Linked DNA regions of Halorhodospira halochloris. The protein of the gene in region 2 interacts with the protein of the main gene of each other region in a pairwise test. Links are inferred from orthologs where the notes say so. Each region holds a gene or a part of one and is shown on either strand. Other genes may lie near its edges. The genes, in order: HH1059_RS00050 and clpB.

Region 1 (3,238 bases), 230 kb from region 2 along the record:
TATAGGCGTCGATCATATCATCGGAAAAGACTCCGCCTTGTTTGAGGAACTCGCGGTCGTTGTCGAGGGCTTCCAGCGCCTCATCAAGCTGGATTGCAACCCGCGGAATCTGTTTCTCCTCCTCTGCCGGCAAATCGTAGAGGTCCTTGTCCATTGCTTCGCCCGGATGGAGCCTATTGCGAATACCATCAAGCCCAGCCATGAGCATTGAGGCGAAAGCCAGATAAGGATTGCCGGTCGGATCGGGAAAGCGAACCTCAATGCGTCGCGCTTTTGGGTTAGTAACGTAGGGAACTCTAACCGATGCCGAACGGTTGCGTGCTGAATAGGCTAGCAGCACCGGTGCTTCGAACCCGGGGACAAGGCGCTTATAGCTATTTGTCGAGGCGTTGGCGAAGGCGTTGATAGCCTTGGCGTGTTTTATGATACCACCGATATAGTAAAGCGCTTCTTCTGAGAGCCCACCATACTGGTCGCCACTAAAGATGTTGCGGCCTCCTTTCGATATCGACTGATGAACATGCATACCGCTGCCATTGTCGCCGACTAGCGGCTTGGGCATGAACGTAGCCGTTTTGCCGTAAGCATGGGCAACGTTATGGACGCAATACTTAAGGATTTGCAGCTCGTCTGCCTTTTTTACCAAAGTGCGTGCAGCGACTCCAATCTCACATTGTCCAGCTGTGGCAACTTCGTGGTGGTGCACCTCAGGCTCAAGTCCCATGTCGGCCATTGCTTGACACATCGCGGCTCTAATATCGTGCAGGGAGTCGACGGGCGGAACCGGGAAATACCCACCCTTAACGCTCGGTCGATGGCCGATATTGCCGTCCTTATAGACGCGCTCAGAGTTCCAGCCTGCCTCCTCAGAGTCAATTTGATAAAATGAGCCACTCATATCAGCGCCCCAACGCACATCGTCAAAGACGAAGAACTCCGGTTCGGGCCCGAAAAGTGCGCTATCCCCAACTCCGCTCGAAGCCAGATAAGCCTCGGCACGGCGGGCAACGGAACGCGGATCACGGTCGTAGCCTTGCAGTGTACTGGGTTCGAGGATATCGCAAACTAGATTTAGTGTCGGCTCATCATAGAATGGGTCGAGCGTGGCTGAATCCGGATCCGGCAACATGATCATGTCCGATTCCTGAATGCCTTTCCAGCCCTGAATTGAGGAGCCATCGAACATGGTGCCATCTTCGAATAACTCCTCGTCCACTTGGTCGGCAGGGATGGTGACGTGCATTTCCTTGCCGCGGGTATCGGTAAAGCGAAGGTCGACGAATTTCACATCTTCGTCGCTCATCAATTTGAGTACTTCTTCTGCAGTGCGTGCCATTGTCAACTTGCCTCTTTTGGTTATAAATCGTGGTTAAGTATCTATAGGGGCGAATGCCCGACAGCTATTACCGCACAGCTGCTGCTCAAAAAATGGGCAACGCGCCATACCTGGGCACTATTGTGGGGCATTTGCACGAATCAGCAAGTGGATTTCTTTGCCATCCTCCCAGGTGTCAAGCAGCTCGTGGCCATGAACTCGACACCAGGCTGGTATGTCCTGTAATGCACCAGGGTCGGTCGCGATAACTTCCAGTTCATCGCCTGGCTGCATCCGTGCGATTGATGCTTGCGTGCGGATGACTGGCATGGGACAGAGGAGATTGCGGCAGTCAAGTAAGTCACGTTTCAAGCTTTCCCTCCGATATACCAATGATCGGGTACTTGATCTGCCGGGAGAGGCGCAACCGTTAGCCGCTCAGTACTGCCATCGGGTGCGGCGGTTTCAAGCTCCACCTGCGCCTCACTCCTTCCGGATGAGAAACGGGCGACTATGCGCGCTGCAAGATTTATGTCGCCTTCTTCGATATGGCCATCGAGCAGGGCAATCGGTCCGCTATGGCTAACTGTTTGGAAAGATGTAAACCGGTCACGGTAGCCTTTTAGATAATTTGTCTCTCCCTCATCTCGAGCAATGATCAGTTTGAACCTTTCCCGCGGACGCAAGTGTCTACCGACTTTGAGCATCATGATATCTTCCATATCATAGTTTTTTGCCCCACGTGAGCGCCACAGATCGCTTAGCTTAGCCGAGTATTTCTCATCAGTCAGGAAGCAACACCCGCCTGCAGGTTGTGCCCACTCTTGCATGCCAAGCTGGCGCGCTAGTGCCATTTGCGGCTTGCGGCTGCGGCCATGAAAGTCAAATAGCTGGTCACGATCAACCCAACCCTCACGCTCAGGCAGAGATGGTTCAAGCAGCTTCGCCGAGAGTGGCCGGAGCAGCCGATCTTCGGCTTCTGACTCGTCAGAGATTATGGGGAGGAGTTTCTTTTTCTGTGACTTCGGACGTTGACCTACTACTTCGCCGGTTATAATAAAGTCAAAACCGTTGGCTTCTATCCACTCCCTTGCCTTGCGTACCATGAATATCTTGCAATCAAGACAGGGGTTTAGGTTTGCTCCATAACCATAGCGCGGATTCGTTAAGACTTCCTTGTACTCTTCAATCACATCCTCAATATGCAGGCGCATGTTGAGTTTCTCAGCTACCCACAGCGCATTGTTCTGCTTGGGTCGATGCTGATCTTTGTTGCGGATGGCATGGGTATGGCCTTCAACACAAAAGCCAGTGTAGAAATTAACACCCTCAACATGGATACCCTGATCCTGGATAACTCGAGCAGCAAGCATGGAATCAAGGCCACCAGAGATGAGGGCAAGTGCTTTACGCTTTGCGGTCATAGATCCTTGTACTAATTACGTCATTCATTTTTAGCAGATCGCGATTATACAGCCCCATGGTATTTGGTGACAGGCCAAAACCCATTATACTGCCCGCCTAAACAAGCACTGATACGGAGGCGAGCTTGGCGCAGCTACCGCAGGATTTTCAGGAACTGATACTTGCACTGCAAGAGTTTTGGGCAGAGCAGGGGTGCGTAATAGTCCAACCCCTTGATATGGAAGTTGGGGCGGGCACTTTCCATCCTTCTACTTTTTTACGCGCTATAGGTCCTGAACCCTGGCATGCCGCTTACGTTCAGCCTTCACGTCGCCCTACTGATGGTCGCTACGGGGAGAACCCTAATCGACTCCAACACTATTACCAGTATCAGGTAGTGCTCAAACCTTCGCCGGCCGACTTTCAAGATCGTTTTATACGTTCGCTGGAGCGCATAGGTATTGATCCGTTAGTACATGACATTCGTTTTGTTGAAGATGACTGGGAATCTCCAACACT
Region 2 (3,477 bases):
CTGCGCTAGCGTCGGCACTCTTATCTGCGTCAGTCGCGCCTTCCGAATCTGGCTTATTAGCTGCGCCCCGCCCTTTGTTCTTGAAGTCCGTTTCATACCATCCAGTTCCCTTGAGTTGAAAGGCTACCGCCGAAACGAGCCGTTTAAGCTGGGCCTCCTGACACTCCGGACAATAGCTGAGCGGCTCATCAGATACCGCCTGGATCGCCTCTAACCGATGTCCACAGCTGTTGCACTGATATTCATAGATAGGCATGGGCTTACCATCCTCTTATTGTGTTTTTCTTGTCCCATAGGGCATTTGAAGCCTCCGACGACCCATTTCCTAACGGAAATTGAGTCGCGGAATGCGGCGGATACTTGTTCAACTCATGGGTTATTCTGCCACCAACTCGCCTTCGATCGCGTCACTGCGCTCGAAGACAAAATCACCGTCGCGGAAGTCGACCTTGATTCGATCACCCTGGCCGAAGCGCCCCTCAAGGAGCTCACGGGCTAAGGCGTTTTCGACCCGGTTCTGCAATACCCTCTTCAGCGGGCGCGCGCCATAGACCGGATCGAAGCCGGCCTCGCCAATCTTATCGATTGCGGCATCGGTAAGCTCCAGGGCCATCTCGCGCTCGGCTAACCGCTCACTGAGATAGTGCGCCTGGATCTGGGTAATTGTGCGAATCTGTTCGCGCGACAGCGGCCGGAAGACTACCACATCGTCAACCCGGTTAATGAACTCAGGCCGAAAATGGGTGCTGAGGATCTCCATAACCGATGCGCGCATACGCTGGTAGTCTTCCTCTTCCTCTCCAGCCATGCTCTGGATCACCTCAGAACCAAGGTTAGAGGTCATGACAATTACCGTGTTACGGAAATCTACCGTTCGCCCATGGCTATCGGTGAGCCTGCCATCATCGAGGACCTGGAGCAGGACGTTAAAGACATCGGCGTGCGCCTTCTCCACCTCATCAAGCAGGACAACTGAATAGGGTTTACGCCGGACGTGCTCGGTCAAATAGCCCCCTTCTTCATAACCGACGTACCCCGGCGGCGCACCGATAAGGCGAGCTACTGAGTGTTTTTCCATAAATTCAGACATGTCGACGCGCAGCATCGCCTCTTCGGTATCGAAGAGGAACTCGGCCAGCGCCTTACAAAGCTCGGTCTTGCCGACCCCTGTCGGGCCAAGGAAGAGGAAAGAGCCGTTAGGACGGTTCGGATCAGACAGACCGGCGCGGGAGCGGCGGATCGCATTTGCCACTGCCCCGATGGCCTCATCTTGACCAACAACCCGCTCATGCAGGGCCTGCTCCATGCGCAACAACTTGTCACGCTCACCCTCGAGCATCTTAGAGACCGGGATGCCGGTCCACTTCGAAACCACCTCGGCCACCTCCTCGTCGGTGACCTTATTGCGCAGCAGCTTCATATCGTACATATCAGCCTGTGAGGCCATATCCAGCTGCCGCTCCAGCTCCGGTATGCGCCCGTACTGCAACTCCGACATACGCTGCAGATCGCCAGCCCGGCGCGCCGCCTCTACCTCCTGACGGGCACGCTCAAGCTCCTCTTTGATCGATTGCGTCCCTTCCACAGCAGCCTTTTCTGAGCCCCATATCTCTTCCAGGTTGCGGTACTCTTGCTCGAGTTGCTCGATTTCGCTCTCTAATGTTGACAGGCGCTTCTTGGAGGCGTCATCGATTTCATTCTTGAGCGCTTCGCGCTCTATCTTGAGCTGGATCAGCCGCCGCTCAAGACGATCCATAGACTCGGGCTTGGAGTCTATCTCCATGCGTATGCGTGAGGCCGCCTCATCGACTAAATCGATGGCCTTATCCGGCAGATTGCGGTCGGTTATATACCGATGCGACAGAGTTGCTGCGGAGACGATGGCTGGATCCGTTATCTCGACACCGTGGTGCACCTCATAGCGCTCTTTGAGGCCACGCAGGATGGCTACTGTATCCTCGACGCTCGGCTCATCTACCAGAACGGTCTGGAAGCGGCGCTCTAGGGCAGCATCTTTTTCGATGTTCTGGCGATATTCGTTAAGTGTGGTTGCCCCAATGCAATGCAACTCGCCCCGAGCTAGGGCAGGCTTGAGCATGTTGCCCGCGTCCATCGCCCCTTCGGCCTTACCGGCGCCGACGATGGTGTGAAGTTCATCGATAAACAGGATAACCTTGCCTTCCTGTTGACCGACCTCTTTGAGCAGGGCCTTGAGTCGCTCTTCGAAGTCGCCACGGTACTTAGCACCCGCGAGCAAGGCGCCAAGATCGAGCGACAGGACGCGCTTCTCCTTCAGCCCTTCAGGGACCTCACCATTGACTATGCGCTGTGCTAGCCCCTCGACAATCGCCGTCTTGCCGGTGCCCGGCTCACCGATGAGGACCGGATTGTTCTTAGTCCGCCGCTGCAGCACCTGGACCGTGCGCCGAATCTCATCGTCACGGCCGATTACCGGGTCAAGTTTGCCCTGCTCGGCGCGCTCGGTTAGATCGATGGTGTACTTCTCCAAGGCCTCGCGCTGATCCTCAGCGCTCGGGTCATCAACCGTTTCACCGCCGCGCATCTGATCAATGGCCTGCTCTAAAGGCTCTTTTGCAGCACCAGCGCTCTGCAGGATCTTGGCCAGCTGAGTTTTACCATCTTCCAGCGCGGCGAGCATGAAGAGCTCGCTCGAGAGGTATTGATCCTTGCGTTTCTGCGCCAGCTTATCGGTAACATTGAGCAGGCGCGCGAGTTCATTGGACAGATGGACATCACCTTCAGCACCACTGACCTGCGGCAGCTGATCAAGCGCCTCGCCAAGCTGCGAACGCAACTTGTTGATGCTGACTCCAGCCTGCTGGAGCAGTGGCCGCACCCCGCCGCCTTCCTGATCTAGCATTGCCAGCATCAAGTGGATCGGCTCGATGAATTGATGATCGCGCCCTACAGCCAAGCTCTGGGCATCGCCGAGCGCCATCTGAAATTTAGTTGTAAGCTTATCTGTTCTCATACCTATCACCCCCTACAAGGCCTACAGCCCCGGTGAAATATTCTCCAGCTGCTCCCTGCTCACAAGCCGACTATCAGTGCCATCACTACTTAGACACTCGTCGTCAACAAGCAGGCTTAGCTACCTCTGTACGGATAAGTGGGGGAGGTTGGCGGCTATTTCAATCCTGAGTAGCCAGCTTTACGTTGTTACGACCGCTTTTCTTGGCCGCATACATTGCTAGATCGGCTGCCTCAACTAGCACCTCCACCGAAGGCGGCGGAGAGAAACTGGCTACACCGATGCTCGCAGAGATGGCAATCCTTTGACCGGCGTAGCGCACTTCCAGCTGTTCTAGTGACGTGCGGATACGTTCGGCGAATTTTTTCGCTCCTTCCAGATCGAGACCCAGCGAGAGGATATAGAACTCTTCGCCACCGGCTCGAGCAAGCAGATCGGCGCGGCGCACCGACTCACCGAGCATGCCGGCGACTGAGCGCAGGGCC

Evidence for each region.
Region 1: the proteins of clpB (region 2) and HH1059_RS00050 interact in binary tests that used the Escherichia coli proteins (3 or more experiments, as listed by UniProt). The link is inferred for Halorhodospira halochloris from one-to-one orthologs.

What each region holds. Positions count from the first base shown.
Region 1 is NZ_AP017372.2:10,493-13,730, reverse strand. What follows is about bases 71-2,988. They hold HH1059_RS00050 (sulfurtransferase TusA family protein), read right to left. Parts: upstream 1,688-2,988; coding sequence 1,454-1,687; downstream 71-1,453. Other genes in these bases: glyQ (glycine--tRNA ligase subunit alpha), read left to right, coding at 2,865-2,988; HH1059_RS00045 (tRNA (5-methylaminomethyl-2-thiouridylate)-methyltransferase), read right to left, coding at 1,684-2,739; glnA (glutamate--ammonia ligase), read right to left, coding at 71-1,336. In the rest of the region: more of glnA, read right to left, coding at 1-70; more of glyQ, read left to right, coding at 2,989-3,238. UniProt on the Escherichia coli protein: Involved in thiosulfate metabolism.
Region 2 is NZ_AP017372.2:240,286-243,762, reverse strand. Bases 177-3,333 are described here. They hold clpB (ATP-dependent chaperone ClpB), read right to left. Parts: upstream 2,993-3,333; coding sequence 377-2,992; downstream 177-376. Other genes in these bases: HH1059_RS01095 (diguanylate cyclase), read right to left, coding at 3,153-3,333; HH1059_RS01105 (FmdB family zinc ribbon protein), read right to left, coding at 177-256. In the rest of the region: more of HH1059_RS01105, read right to left, coding at 1-176; more of HH1059_RS01095, read right to left, coding at 3,334-3,477. UniProt on the Escherichia coli protein: Part of a stress-induced multi-chaperone system, it is involved in the recovery of the cell from heat-induced damage, in cooperation with DnaK, DnaJ and GrpE. Acts before DnaK, in the processing of protein aggregates.